Regions from separate parts of the Streptomyces sp. Sge12 genome, predicted to be linked through region 1. Evidence: predicted binding sites of a transcription regulator. Region 1 holds the regulator's gene; the other holds the start of a gene.
The links. The regulator HrcA, encoded in region 1, represses chaperone genes, less so after heat shock. The targets are predictions, from matches to a motif close to TTNGCACTCNGNNNNNCNGAGTGCNAA.
Positions count from the first base shown of each region.

Region 2: the regulator HrcA is predicted to act here: its motif matches at 1,271-1,297, upstream of groL (chaperonin GroEL).

Region 1 covers NZ_CP020555.1:5,286,364-5,293,760, reverse strand. Annotated here, with positions in the region: gene B6R96_RS23645 (carbohydrate kinase family protein) at 1-879, opposite strand, end outside; gene B6R96_RS23640 (ribonuclease Z) at 1,119-2,024, opposite strand; gene B6R96_RS23635 (histidine triad nucleotide-binding protein) at 2,028-2,387, opposite strand; gene B6R96_RS23630 (16S rRNA (uracil(1498)-N(3))-methyltransferase) at 2,567-3,310, opposite strand; gene B6R96_RS23625 (nitronate monooxygenase) at 3,307-4,398, opposite strand; gene dnaJ (molecular chaperone DnaJ) at 4,556-5,692, opposite strand; gene hrcA (heat-inducible transcriptional repressor HrcA) at 5,693-6,709, opposite strand; gene B6R96_RS23610 (MBL fold metallo-hydrolase) at 6,858-7,397, shown strand, end outside.
Region 2 covers NZ_CP020555.1:4,407,006-4,414,402, forward strand. Annotated here, with positions in the region: gene thrC (threonine synthase) at 1-43, shown strand, start outside; gene B6R96_RS19760 (MoaD/ThiS family protein) at 237-515, shown strand; gene B6R96_RS19765 (cold-shock protein) at 931-1,137, shown strand; gene groL (chaperonin GroEL) at 1,465-3,087, shown strand; gene B6R96_RS38535 (hypothetical protein) at 3,185-3,310, opposite strand; gene B6R96_RS19775 (phosphoribosylanthranilate isomerase) at 3,369-3,974, shown strand; gene B6R96_RS19780 (protease inhibitor I9 family protein) at 4,167-4,505, opposite strand; gene B6R96_RS19785 (S8 family peptidase) at 4,874-6,085, shown strand; gene B6R96_RS19790 (S8 family peptidase) at 6,368-7,397, shown strand, end outside.

The DNA of each region.
Region 1 (7,397 bases):
CCGGTCCGCCAGCGGCCAGCCCGCCAGGGTGCCGGTCACGAAGCCCGCCACGTAGACGTCGCCCGCGCCGGTCGGGTCCAGTTCGTCCACGGTGATCCCGGGGACGTGCGCCGTCTCCCCGGTGCGCCCGTCCACCGCGTACGAGCCCTCCGCCCCCATCGTCACCACCGCGATCGGCACCTTCTCGGCCAGCGCCCTGGCCGCGGCTCTCGGACAGTCGGTCCGGGTGTACCGCATGGCCTCGCCCGCGTTCGGCAGGAAGGCCTCGCAGTGCTCCAGGTCGGCCAGGGCTCCCAGGTCCCAGCGGCCGCTCTCGTCCCAGCCCACGTCGGCGAAGATCCGCGAGCCGCGCCGGGCGGCCTCGCCGATCCACTCCTCGCCGCGGCCGGGCCCGAGCGAGGCCACGGCCGCACGGGCCAGCGGCGGGCACTGCGGGAAGGGCCCGGGTCCCGCGGGCGGCGGGGCCTCGTGGCCGTGCGAGACCATCGTGCGCTCGCCCTCGTAGGCCATCGAGACCGTGACGGGGCTGTGCCAGCCGGGGATGGTGTGCGACATGGACAGGTCGATGCCCTCGCCCTGCTCCAGGGCGTCCCAGCAGTACTCGCCGTAGTGGTCGTCCCCGAAGGCGGCTGCCAGGGCGGTGCGCAGACCGAGCCGGGCCAGGGCGGTGGCCATGTTGGCGACGCCGCCGGGGCTGGATCCCATTCCGCGCGCCCAGGACTCCGTACCGCGCACCGGGGCCGAGTCGAGGCCGGTGAAGATGATGTCGAGGAAGACCGTTCCGGTCAGGAAGACGTCGCAGCCCGGTTCCTGCGGGTCACGCAGCGGACCGAGCGGGTCCACTGCTGCTGCGCGGATTTCGTAGTCCCGACCGGTCACGGCGATCTCCCCGTTGTTTCTCGAAGGCCCGTTTCTGCATGACGTTTTCCAGTGGAAAGCTGCCAGCCCTGCCCACCCCGGGCAGGACCAAACCCAGTGTGGCGCAGATCACCCTCGAATGGCCCGCCGTCACTCGGACCACTCGACGGGGACCGGGCGGGCACGGCCCCGGGACGGGCGGGTCCCGGGGCCGGTCCCGGGGCCGGTCCCGGGCCGGTCCCGGGCGGGCACGGCCGCCGTCAGCCCCGCTTGGGCAGGGGCACCCGCAGCAGGTCGGCGGCCACCGTGAGCTCGCCCTCGAAGCCGGCCGCGCGCGCCTGGCGCTCGAACTCGGCGGGGTCGGTGTAGCGCTGCGAGAAGTGCGTCAGCACGAGGTGCCGTACGCCCGCGTCCCGCGCCACGCGCGCCGCCTGCCCGGCGGTGAGGTGACCGTGATCGGTGGCCAGCCGTTCGTCCTCGTCGAGGAAGGTCGACTCGATGACCAGCATGTCGCAGCCCTCGGCGAGGGCGTCCACGCCGGGGCACAGCCGGGTGTCCATGACGAACGCGAACCGCTGCCCGGGCCGGGGCTCGCTCACCTCGTCCAGGGTGACCGCGCCGAGCCGGCCCTCCCGCTGGAGCCGGCCCACGTCCGGCCCCTTGATGCCGTGCCGGGCGAGCAGCTCGGGCACCATGCGGCGCCCGTCGGGCTCGGTGATCCGGTAGCCGAAGGACTCGACGGGATGCGAGAGCAGCCGGGCCTCCAGGGTGTACGAGGGCCCTTCGGCCAGCACGCCGTCCGCGGCCACCGGTTCCTCGCGGAGCGGGACGGTCTCGCGGTAGGCCGTGGCGTACCGCAGCCGGTCGAAGAACTTCTGCCCCGAGGCCGGGTAGTGCGCGGTGACCGGGTGCGGGACCTGGTCGAGGTTGATCCGCTGGATCACCCCGGCGAGACCGAGGCTGTGGTCACCGTGGAAGTGGGTGACGCAGATCCGGTTGATGTCGTGCGCGGCCACCCCGGCGCGCAGCATCTGGCGCTGGGTGCCCTCGCCCGGGTCGAAGAGGATGCCCTCGCCGTCCCAGCGCAGCAGGTAGCCGTTGTGATTGCGGTGGCGGGTGGGCACCTGGCTGGCGGTGCCCAGCACCACGAACTCCCTGACGGACACGTGTTATCCGGGGGGCCACTGGAGGCCACGGCCGCCGAGGACGTGCGCGTGGGCGTGGAAGACGGTCTGGCCGGCGCCGGAGCCGGTGTTGAAGACGATCCGGTAGCCGTGGTCGACGATCTTCTCGTCGAGGGCGACCTGGCCGGCCTCACGCAGTATGTCGGCGGCGACGGCGGGCTCGGCCGCGGCCAGCGAGGCCCCGTCGGCGTAGTGCACCTTGGGGATGACGAGCACGTGCGTGGGCGCCTGCGGATTGATGTCCCGGAAGGCGACCGTGGTGTCGGTCTCCCGGACCACGGTCGCGGGGATACTCCCCGCGACGATCTTGCAGAACAGGCAGTCGGCCTGCGGTTCCCCGGCCATTGCTGAGCCTCCCGTGACGTTGATCGGTCCGGGCATCGTATCCAGCCGGGCCCCCACCACGGGCAGCCATTACGGCCCCCCGGCCCGAACCCCCGGCCCCGGCCGGGTCCGAACCAGCCGGGCGGGCCGGGGAGGAGCCGTCCGGCGGGGACGACCGGGACGCCGGGGACGGCGGGGCGTCAGGACCAGCGGCCCGTGCGGGCCAGCAGCACCGCGGTCGCCGCCGTTCCGGCCGTGGAGGTCCGCAGGACGGAGCGGCCCAGGCGGTAGGGGTGGGCCCCCGCCTCGGCGAAGACCGCCAGTTCCTCCGGGGAGACGCCGCCCTCCGGGCCGACCACCAGGACGACGGAGCCCGAGGCGGGCAGCTCGGCCGTGGCCAGGGCCCCGGAGGGGGTGTCGCGGTCCTCGTGCAGGACCATCGCCAGGTCGGCGCCGGCCAGCAGGGCCGCGACCTGCTTGGTGGACATGGCCTCGGCCACGTCCGGGAAGCGCACCCGGCGGGACTGCTTGCCCGCCTCCCGGGCCGTGGCCCGCCACTTGGCCAGGGACTTGGCCCCGCGGTCGCCGCGCCACTGCGTGATGCAGCGCGAGGCCTGCCAGGGCACGATCGCGTCCACGCCGGTCTCGGTCATCGTCTCGACGGCCAGCTCGCCCCGGTCGCCCTTGGGAAGGGCCTGGACCACCGTGATCCGGACCGCCGGCTGCTCCTCCTGCCCCGCCGAGGAGACCGCCACGACCAGCCGGTCCTTGCCCTCGGCGGCCTTGACCACGCCCTCCGCCCAGTGCCCGCGCCCGTCGGTGAGGACCACGTCCTCGCCCGGGGTCAGCCGCTTCACGGACACGGCGTGCCGGCCCTCCGGGCCGTCCAGGACGAACTCCGGCCCCGCGGGGACCTCTTCCACCACGAACACCGGGGCGGTCATGACGCACTCCTCATCTGCATTGCCTTCAACGTGCTCTGTGCCTGGGCCAGTTCGGCCGCCAGCACCTCCACCAGCTCCCCGGCCGGCAGCGGCCGCGCCAGCCGGTGCCCCTGCCCCGCCCACAGGGCCATGCCCTGCGGGTCCCCGGCCGCGGCGGCGGCCTTGCGCAGCCCCGAGGTCAGGTGGTGGACCTGCGGGTACGCGGCCGGGGCGTACGGCCCGTGCTCGCGCATGAAGCGGTTCACCAGCCCCCGCGCCGGCCGCCCGGAGAAGGCCCGGGTGAGCTCGGTGCGGGCGAACAGCGGGTCCGTCAGCGCCTTCTTGTGCACCGGGTCCGCCCCGGACTCCGGGCAGGGCAGGAAGGCCGTCCCGAGCTGCGCAGCCTCCGCCCCGGCCGCCAGCAGGGCAGCGATCTGCGCGCCGCGCATCAGACCGCCCGCGGCGATGATCGGCAGCGCCACGGCCTCCCGTACCTGGCCCACCAGCGCGAGGAGGCCCACGGCCGCCGTGCCGTCGATCTGCGGGTCGTCCCGGTGGGTGCCCTGGTGGCCGCCGGCCTCCGAGCCCTGGACGCAGACCGCGTCCGCGCCCGCGTGCTGGGCGCTGCGGGCCTCCTCGACGGAGGTCACCGTGACGACGGTGTACGTACCGGCCTTGCGCAGCGCGGCGAGGGCCGCGGAGGCGGGGCAGCCGAAGGTGAACGAGACCACGGGGACCGGGTCTTCGAGGAGGATGGCGAGCTTGGCGTCGTAGCCGTCGTCGCTGGTGCCGAAGACCTCTTCGTCGCCGAGCGAGATCTCGTACCAGCTCGCCTCGCCGGCCAGCTGCCCGCGGTAGGTCTCCACGGCGGCCGGATCGACATAACCGGTCTGCGGCATGAAGAGGTTGACGCCGAAACGGCGCCGGGTGAGCGCGCGCAGCTGCTTGATCTCGTGGTACATCCCGTCGGCCGTCTTGTAGCCGCCGGCGAGGAAGCCCAGTCCGCCCGCCTCGCACACGGCAGCGGCGAGCGCGGGGCAGGAGGCGCCGCCCGCCATGGGAGCCTGCACGATCGGGTACGGGGAGAGACCGTTCGCTGCCGAGGACATGGACTGCATCGTGCCACGTCCCGGGCAGGGGGCCGAATCATCGCATTCGCCTGGCATAGTCCCCTTCCCGGCGGGCCCGCGGCCCCCCGCCGCGCTCGTGCGACGAGCCCGGCCGGGGAATCCCCGGGCCGGGCTCGTGACGGTGGTGCGCGGTCGGTCAGCGACCGTTGAACGCGTCCTTCAGGCGGCTGAACAGCCCCTGCTGACCCGGCGCGAACTGGCCCATCGGCCGCTCCTCGCCGCGCAGCTTCGCGAGCTGGCGGAGCAGGTCCTCCTGCTGCGCGTCCAGCTTGCCCGGGGTGGTGACCTCGACGTGGACGATCAGGTCGCCGCGTCCGCCACCGCGCAGGTGGGTCACGCCGCGGCCGTGCAGCGGGATCGCCTGGCCGGACCCGGTGCCGGGCCGGATGTCGATCTCCTCCAGCCCGTCGAGCGTCTCCAGCGGGCATTTGGTGCCCAGTGCGGCCGCCGTCATCGGGATGGTCACCGTGCAGTGCAGGTCGTCCCCGCGCCGCTGGAAGGTCGGGTGCGCCAGCTCGTGGATCTCCACGTACAGGTCACCGGCGGGGCCGCCGCCGGGGCCGACCTCGCCCTCGCCCGCGAGCTGGATCCGGGTGCCGTTCTCGACACCGGCCGGGATCTTGACCGTGAGGCTGCGGCGGGAGCGGACCCGGCCGTCGCCCGCGCACTCGTGGCACGGGGTCGGGACCACGGTGCCGAAGCCCTGGCACTGCGGGCAGGGGCGCGAGGTCATGACCTGGCCCAGGAAGGACCGGGTGACCTGCGAGACCTCACCGCGACCGCGGCACATGTCACACGTCTGCGCCGAGGTGCCGGGAGCGGCGCCCTCACCGGAGCAGGTGTTGCAGACCACGGCCGTGTCGACCTGGATGTCCTTGGTGGTCCCGAAGGCCGCCTCGTCCAGCTCCAGGTCCAGACGGATCATGGCGTCCTGGCCGCGGCGGGTCCGCGAGCGCGGGCCGCGCTGCGAGGCCTGGCCGAAGAAGGCGTCCATGATGTCCGAGAAGTTGCCGAAGCCACCCGCTCCGAAGCCGCCCGCGCCGCCGCCGCCCGAGGAGGACAGCGGGTCGCCGCCGAGGTCGTAGACCTGCTTCTTCTGCGGGTCCGACAGCACCTCGTAGGCCGCGTTGATCTCCTTGAAGCGCTCCTGCGTCTTCGGGTCCGGATTCACATCCGGGTGGAGTTCACGCGCGAGGCGCCGGAAGGCCTTCTTGATCTCGTCCTGCGATGCGTCGCGGCGCACGCCGAGAACGGCGTAGTAGTCCGTGGCCACTTACGACTCCGCCAGGATCTGTCCGACGTAACGTGCCACTGCGCGTACCGCTCCCATCGTTCCGGGGTAGTCCATGCGGGTCGGTCCGACCACGCCGAGTTTGGCGACTGCTTCGCCGCCCGAACCGTAACCGACCGAGACGACCGACGTGGAGTTCAGTCCCTCGTAGGCGTTCTCATGCCCGATCCGTACGGCCATTCCCGACTCATTGGCCTCGCCCAGCAGCTTGAGGAGCACGACCTGCTCCTCCAGCGCTTCGAGCACCGGCCTGATCGTCAGGGGAAAATCGTGTCCGAAGCGGGTGAGATTGGCGGTACCGCCGATCATCAGCCGCTCCTCGGCCTCCTCGACCAGGGTTTCGAGGAGGGTCGCGAGCACCGTGGAGACGGTGCCGCGGTCCTCGGCCTCGAAGGATTCGGGGAGGTCCTGAACCAGCGGGGGCACATCGGTGAAGCGCCGCCCGACGACCCGGCTGTTGAGCCGGGCCCGCAGGTCCGCGAGAGAGGTCTCGCCGAAGGGGCTCGGGCAGTCGATGAGCCGCTGCTCGACCCGCCCGGTGTCCGTGATCAGTACGAGCATCAGGCGCGCGGGAGCCATCGAGAGCAGCTCCACGTGCCGGACGGTCGACCGGGTCAGGCTCGGGTACTGGACGACGGCGACCTGCCGGGTGAGCTGCGCGAGCAGCCGCACCGTGCGGCCGACCACGTCGTCGAGGTCGACGGCGCCGTCGAGGAAGTTCTGGATGGCCCGGCGCTCGGGCGACGACAGCGGCTTGACCCCCGCCAGCTTGTCGACGAAGAGGCGATAGCCCTTGTCGGTGGGGATCCGGCCGGCGCTGGTGTGGGGCTGGGCGATGTAGCCCTCCTCCTCCAGCACGGCCATGTCGTTGCGCACGGTGGCGGGCGAGACGCCGAGCCGGTGCCGCTCGGTGAGCGCCTTGGAGCCGACCGGCTCCTCCGTCCCGACGTAGTCCTGGACGATGGCGCGCAGCACTTCGAGTCTGCGTTCGCTGAGCATCGCGCGCACACCTCCAGCTCTGGTCCGTTGCCGTGTTCTGCCGTGTTCGTTGGCACTCTGATCGTTCGAGTGCCAGAGAGCCCCCGCTCAGTGTACGGCCGGGCGGTAAGCCCCTGGCAAGGGAGGCCCGCCAGGGTAGCGTCGCCGCATGGACGTGCGTTGGGAAGAGTGTGGGTGGGAACGGCTGACCGGACGGGCCGGCCGTCGGCGGCTGCCGGTGTGGGACTGCACCGTGGGGCTTGTGGTGGGCGAGGATTCCGTGCTCCTGATCGACCCCGGCTCGTGCCTGCGCGAGGGCGCCGAGGTGCGGGCCGAGGCGGAGCGGCTGACGGGCCGGCACGTGACCCATATCGCATTCACGCACGGCCATTTCGATCACGTCCTGGGCGGGGCCGCCTTCTCGGGCGCCGAGGTGTTCGGGGCGGTCGGGCTGGACTCGCTGCTGGCGGCGGAACGCGAGGAGCTGCGCGAGGACGCGGTCCGCCACGGGCTCGCGGAGGCGGAGGCGGCGGAGGCGGTGGACCTGCTGGTGCTGCCCCGGCACCCGGTGTCGGGCGAGTGGACGCTGGAACTGGGCGGCGTACAGGTGCTGCTGGCCAATGTGGGGCCCGGGCACAGCGGGCACGACCTGGCCGTCTTCGTACCGGGCGAGCGCGAGGTGGTCTTCTGCGGGGACCTGGTCGAGGAG
Region 2 (7,397 bases), 880 kb from region 1:
CCGCCCGAGCCTGGACGCGTTCCGCGCCGCCGGCCTGGCCTAGGGGGTGTCCGGCGGGTCAGGGCCGGGTCCCCGGCCCGCCCGGCACCGCGCCTTGCCGCGTTGTCGTCGGTCGCCGACGCTCCGCGTCGACTCCCTCCTCCGCCTTGCAATGCACGGCACCAGACGACCCGGGGACCCGGCCCTGACCCGCCGGACACCCCCTCTCCCCGCCCTACCGGAAAGGCAGTAGCGCCATGAGCGTCAACGTCCGCATCCCCACCATCCTGCGCACCTACACCGGCGGCGCCGCCGAGGTCCCCGCCGAGGGCGCGACCCTCGCCGAGGTCATCGAGTCCCTGGAGAAGAGCCACCCGGGGATCGCCGCGCGCGTCCTGGACGACCAGGGCAAGCTGCGCCGTTTCGTGAACGTCTACGTGAACGACGACGACGTGCGCTTCGAGGGCGGGCTGCAGGCGGCGACGCCGGACGGCGCCGGCGTCTCGATCATCCCGGCCGTGGCGGGCGGTTGCTGAATGCCCGGATCCCCGGGATCACCTGACTGGTGACACGCGCAAACCGAAATTGCCCCCTCCGCTAGAAGCGGAGGGGGCAATTCTGCTTGATTGGGCACGGTAGGGTTGGGGAAGTCCCCTCCGCTGTTCTTGCCCCCTGCATATGAACGGGCCGCGCAAGGGTCGACATCGGGCCAACATGCGAGTGCGGTATGGGGCTTTGGCGAGATATGCCCGGCCCGAGTTGCCCGGGAGTATGGCAAATTTTCACTCTATTTCAATGTTTCTCGGTGTCCAGAATTCTCATCGGATTGACCTGTTGCAGACAGCATCCGCGCAGATACATTCAGCCTCGGTCGACGCGTTCCGACGCAAGTTCTGACCCGGGATCGCGAAGTGCGTTCCTGCGCAAGGGCCAGTAATAGGGGAGTTAGGCATGGCTCAGGGCACCGTCAAGTGGTTCAACGCGGAGAAGGGCTACGGCTTCATCGCGGTCGACGGTGGTGCGGATGTGTTCGTCCACTACAGCGCCATCCAGATGGACGGGTACCGCACCCTTGAAGAGGGTCAGCGGGTCGAGTTCGAGATCTCGCAGGGCCAGAAGGGTCCGCAGGCGGACATGGTCAAGCTCGCACTCGGCTAGTCCTGGCGCGATCGACCGCCGACGCACAGTGTGCATCGAAGACCTGGAACACCATGAGGGGCCCACATCCTGGACACGGGATGGGGGCCCCTCCTGCGTATGCCCGGTAGTGGCGGGGCTTTGCACCAAGCCGCTTGCACTCGAGGGGGTCGAGTGCTAATCATTGGCGTTAGCACTCTCCACGTGAGAGTGCTACTGAAACGAGGACCGGGTCGGTGAGGCCCGCAGGGTCCGGTGGGAAGGAACCGCCGGGCACGCAGGCCGTCCGTCGCGGGCGCGGGCGCGGTCCTGGGAGCAATCCACCGCTGTCCGGGAGGACCACTTCAGATGGCCAAGATCATTGCGTTCGACGAGGAGGCCCGTCGCGGCCTCGAGCGTGGGATGAACCAGCTCGCCGACGCCGTCAAGGTCACCCTTGGCCCCAAGGGTCGCAACGTCGTCCTTGAGAAGAAGTGGGGCGCCCCCACGATCACCAACGATGGTGTCTCCATCGCCAAGGAGATCGAGCTCGAGGACCCGTACGAGAAGATCGGCGCCGAGCTGGTCAAGGAAGTCGCCAAGAAGACGGACGACGTCGCCGGCGACGGTACGACCACGGCCACCGTCCTGGCCCAGGCGCTCGTCCGCGAGGGCCTGCGCAACGTGGCCGCCGGTGCCAACCCGATGGCCCTCAAGCGTGGTATCGAGAAGGCCGTCGAGGCCGTCTCCGCCGCCCTGCTCGCCCAGGCCAAGGATGTCGAGACCAAGGAGCAGATCGCTTCGACGGCCTCCATCTCCGCCGCCGACACCCAGATCGGCGAGCTCATCGCCGAGGCCATGGACAAGGTCGGCAAGGAAGGCGTCATCACCGTCGAGGAGTCCCAGACCTTCGGTCTGGAGCTGGAGCTCACCGAGGGCATGCGCTTCGACAAGGGCTACATCTCGGCGTACTTCGCCACCGACATGGAGCGCATGGAGTCGTCCCTGGACGACCCGTACATCCTGATCGTCAACTCCAAGATCGGCTCGGTCAAGGACCTGCTGCCGCTCCTGGAGAAGGTCATGCAGTCCGGCAAGCCGCTGCTGATCATCGCCGAGGACGTCGAGGGCGAGGCGCTCTCCACCCTCGTCGTCAACAAGATCCGTGGCACCTTCAAGTCCGTCGCCGTCAAGGCCCCGGGCTTCGGTGACCGCCGCAAGGCCATGCTCGGTGACATCGCCATCCTCACGGGCGGCACGGTCATCTCCGAGGAGGTCGGCCTCAAGCTGGAGAACGCCGGTCTCGACCTGCTCGGCCGCGCCCGCAAGGTCGTCATCACCAAGGACGAGACCACCATCGTCGACGGTGCCGGTGACAGCGACCAGGTCCAGGGTCGCGTCAACCAGATCCGCGCCGAGATCGAGAACTCCGACTCGGACTACGACCGCGAGAAGCTCCAGGAGCGCCTCGCGAAGCTGGCCGGCGGCGTGGCCGTCATCAAGGCCGGTGCCGCGACCGAGGTCGAGCTCAAGGAGCGCAAGCACCGCATCGAGGACGCCGTTCGCAACGCGAAGGCGGCCGTCGAGGAGGGCATCGTCGCCGGTGGTGGCGTGGCCCTGCTCCAGGCCTCCGCGGTCTTCGAGAAGCTGGAGCTCGAGGGTGACGAGGCGACCGGCGCCAACGCCGTGAAGCTCGCCCTGGAGGCCCCGCTCAAGCAGATCGCCGTCAACGGTGGTCTCGAGGGTGGCGTCGTCGTCGAGAAGGTGCGCAACCTCCCGATCGGTCACGGCCTGAACGCCGCGACCGGCGAGTACGTCGACATGATCGCCGAGGGCATCATCGACCCGGCGAAGGTCACGCGCTCCGCGCTGCAGAACGCCGCGTCGATCGCCGCGCTGTTCCTGACGACCGAGGCCGTCATCGCCGACAAGCCCGAGAAGGCCGGCGCCGGTGCGCCGGGCGGCATGCCGGGCGGTGACATGGACTTCTGATCGACCCCGGCTCCGGCCACTGGTTGATCGGCTGTTCTCGAACGAGGGCGGCACCCCCACGGGGGTGCCGCCCTCGGGCGTTTCGCCGGGGGCGGCCTCAGGCGGCGGGGTGCGCGATGAAGGTGACCTCTTCGTGGTCCCCGCCGAGGGCGATGTTCAGTCCGGCGTCCAAGGCGTGCGCGAGGCGGCGCAGCAGGGGCAGGGGTCCCGGTGCGATGTGCATACCAAGGAGTGAAACGGGTCGGCGCCGTTGATGCGGGGTGCGGTGGAAGACTGGGCGCATGAGCGATCTCTTCGTCAAGATCTGCGGCTTGAAGACCGCGCACGACGTCGACGTGGCCGTGGCGGCCGGGGCCGACGCCGTCGGGTTCGTCTTCGCGCCCGGCAGTCCGCGTACGGTCGATGCCGCGGTCGCGCGGGAGCTCGCCGCGCGGGTGCCGGACGGTGTGCTCACCGTCGGGGTGTTCCGGGGGCAGTCGGTGGCGCAGGTGCGCCGGTTCGCCGAGGAGAGCGGGGTGCGCGGGGTGCAGCTGCACGGCGAGGAGGGCCCCGAGGACTTCGCGGCGCTGCGCGCCGACGGCCGGACCCTGCTGCGGGCCACCGCCGAGCACGTGGAGCGCTGCGGCGAGTACGGCGAGGACCTGCTGCTGCTGGACGCTCCCGACCCGGGCTCAGGCAAGCCGTGGAACTGGGGCTCGGCGGACTTCACCGCGCCCGAGGGGCGCTGGCTGCTGGCCGGCGGCCTGAACCCGGGCAATGTGCGGGAGGCGGTCCGGGTGACCGGCGCCTGGGGCGTGGACGTGTCCAGCGGGGTGGAGCGGGAGCGCGGCGTGAAGGCGCCGGAGCTGATCCGCGCCTTCATCGAGACGGCCAGGGCCACCCTCTAGTACCGGCGAGCAGGGTGACGATCACGAAGGCCGTGCGGCGGGTCCTGGCGAGGGTCATGAGGTCGGTCCTCGGTGGTGTCGGGGAAGGGGGCCGACCTCCATTGCGCCCCCGTGCGGGCGCCCGCGTCACGGCGCGGACATTCGGGGCTTGACGGGGCGCCCTCCCGGGCCGGGAGGGCGGGAGCCAGGGTGTCAGAAGCCGGGGCCGAAGCCGATGGCCCGGCCGTCCTCCTCGACGGCCTCGACGTCCTGCATCTCCCGCAGGGCCTTGACCTGGGCGGGGCTCAGCCGGGCGGAGAAGCCGTGCAGGACGGTGCGGTAGACGTGTACGGGGGTGGCGTCGACCCGCTCGGCCACGGAGGCCGGGTCGACTTCCTCCCGCACGGTGACGATGTACGTGGCGTGGTCGGCGGGAGCCGTGTGCGGTACGGGTTCCGGCACGTCGGCGGTGGCCGCAGCCACGGGCAGGGCGGCGACGGCGGCCAGTACGGCGACGGCCACGGTCAGGGTTCGGCTCAGACGGATGCGCATGGCCCGAGGCCATCACGCGCGGCCGGGCGGGTCAACGAAGCCCGCGGGTGTGGCGGGGGTACGGGCGGCGCACCGGCCGTGCGCCCCCTGATCTGGGGGCGGACCGTACGGGTGATCCTGCCGGGCGGGCCACCGGCCGCGCGGGCCGGAGTGCGCCCGGTGCGGCACAGCGGGATAACCCTTTCTGCGCGCCGCGCGCGCCACGGCGTGTCGGCGCGTACCGGACGGGCAACCAGGTGAAGCCGGTGATTCAACCGGCCGGGCGGTGGCACCGATGAAGCCGAGGGCCGCCCCGCAGGAGCACGTGGTGCCGTTTGGGCGGCCCACACCCATGTCTTCCTTCCCCACCCCGTCAGGGAGTTCCTTCCATGCGCCTGCTCGCACGCCTGGCCGCCGCGGCCCTCCTCACCGTCCCCCCGGTCGTGGCCGGTACGGCCTCCGCCGCGGCCCCGGAGCCGACCCCGGCACCGCTGCTCAAGTCCGACAACGCGGTGCCCGGCAAGTACATCGTGACCCTGGGAACGGGGGTGGACGCGGCGCAGGCCGCGAAGAAGCTGGGTCTGAAGCCCTCGTTCGTCTACACCTCGGCGATGAACGGCTTCGCCGCCTCGCTGACCCCGCTCCAGCTGACGATCGTCCGCAACAGCCTGGGCGTGAAGGCCGTCGAGGAGGACGCGAAGGTGCAGTCGGTGCCGAGGCAGAGCACCGTGGCGGGCACCCGGGCCCCGGCCTCGTCCTGGGGCCTGGACCGGATCGACCAGCAGGACGACTGGGACAAGGCCAACGGCACGGGTGACGGGCAGTTCAGCCCCGAGGGCAACGGCGCCGGGGTGACCGCCTACATCCTCGACACCGGCATCGACTACAACCACACCGAGTTCGGCGGGCCCGACGCCACTCGCGCCACGTTCGGCTTCGACGCGATCAACGACGGCCGCAACGGCGCCGACTGCCAGGGCCACGGTACGCACGTCGCGGGTACGGTCGCGGGGAAGACGTACGGGGTCGCGAAGAAGGCCAGCCTGGTCAGCGTCCGAGTCCTCGGCTGCGACGGCAAGGGCGAGTGGTCGGGGATCATCGCCGGGCTGGACTGGGTGGCCAAGAACGCCAAGCAGCCGGCCGTGCTCAACGGCTCGCTGGGCGGCGAGCTGTCGAAGGCCGTGAACGACGCCGCCGACGCGGTCACCGCCGCGGGCGTGCTGCCCGTCATCGCGGCGGGCAACTCCGCGAAAGACGCCTGCGGCGTCTCGCCGGCCTCCGCGGCAAAGGTGGTCACCGTCGCCGCCTCCAACCGGTACGACGAGGAGACCGACTTCTCCAACTGGGGCCAGTGCGTGACCCTCTACGCTCCCGGCCAGGCCATCGTCTCCGCGAAGCTCGGCGGCGGCAGCGTGGCCCTCGACGGTACGTCGATGGCCGCGCCGCACGCCACCGGTGTCGCGGTCCTCTACAAGGCCAAGAACCCGACGGCGGAGCCGGAGGCCATCGCCGAATTCCTGGAGTCCGAGACCACCAAGGACGTCCTGAAGAACCTGAGCCCGGCCAGTCCGAACAAGCTGCTCTACACCGCCGGTCTCTGACCCGCCCCCGTACGGGCGGCCCCCGGCCGCCCGTACGGGTGATCTTCCTGCGGTCGTCCGTTCGGGACGTCACCCCGGGTAGCGGCCCGGAATGACCCTTTCTGCAGCGTCCGCGACACGCCCCCGACAGAAGCAACGCACTGTCCGCCAGGCGGAGGCGGGCGGCTCAAGTTCTCTCCCGGACGCATCCGATGTACGGGAGGGCCGCACCCGCGGAGGACTCCAGGTCGCGGGGGCGGCTCCTCCACGCCCCCCTTCGAAGCACGTCAGGGAGCTCTTTCCATGCGTCTGCTCGCCCGTCTGGCCACGGCCCTTCTCGTCACCGTCACCCCTGTCGCGGCCGCCACCGCCTCCTCCGCGGCCCCGGAGCCGACCCCGGCACCGCTGCTCACCGCCGCGAACCCGATCCCCGAGAGCTACATCGTCACCCTCGACAAGTCCGCCACCCCGGCGAAGGTCGCGGCGGCGCTCGGGGTGAAGGCGAAGTTCACCTACAGCTCGGCGCTGAACGGCTTCTCCGCGACCCTCACCGAGAAGCAGCTGCAGGCCGCCCGGCAGACGGCGGGCGTGAAGTCCGTGGCACAGGACGCGCTGGTGACCGCCCCGCCGGCGCCCGCGGCCGGCGTCGCGACCAAGGCGCCGTCGAACTCCTGGGGCCTGGACCGGATCGACCAGCGGTTCCTGCCGCTCGACAACGAGTTCAGCCCCAACACCAACGGCCAGGGGGTGACGGCGTACATCCTCGACAGCGGCATCGACTTCCGGCACACCGAGTTCGGGGGCCGCGCCCGACCCGGCTTCGATGCGATCGGCGACGGCCGCAACGGCGCGGACTGCAACGGCCACGGCACGCACGTCGCGGGCACGGTCGGCGGCGAGACCTTCGGCGTGGCGCACAAGGTGAGCCTGGTCAGCGTCCGGGTCCTGGGATGCGACGGTCGGGGCCCCTGGTCGGGGATCATCGCGGGCCTGGACTGGGTGGCCAACAACGCCCGCCAGCCGGCCGTCCTGAACGCCTCGCTGGGCGGTGACCGCTTCGAGCCGGTCAACGACGCAACGAACGCGCTGTTCAACCGGGGCGTGCTGCCGATCGTCGCGGCGGGCAACGAGAACGTCGACGCCCGCCGGGTGTCGCCCGCCTCCACGCCGAACGCGGTGACGGTCGGCGCGACCAACCGCTACGACCAGGAGACCGACTTCTCCAACTGGGGCGAGGTCCTGGACCTCTACGCCCCCGGCCAGGACATCATCTCCGCGCGGAACGGCGGCGGCAGCGTGTCGCTGAACGGCACCTCCATGGCGGCGCCGCACG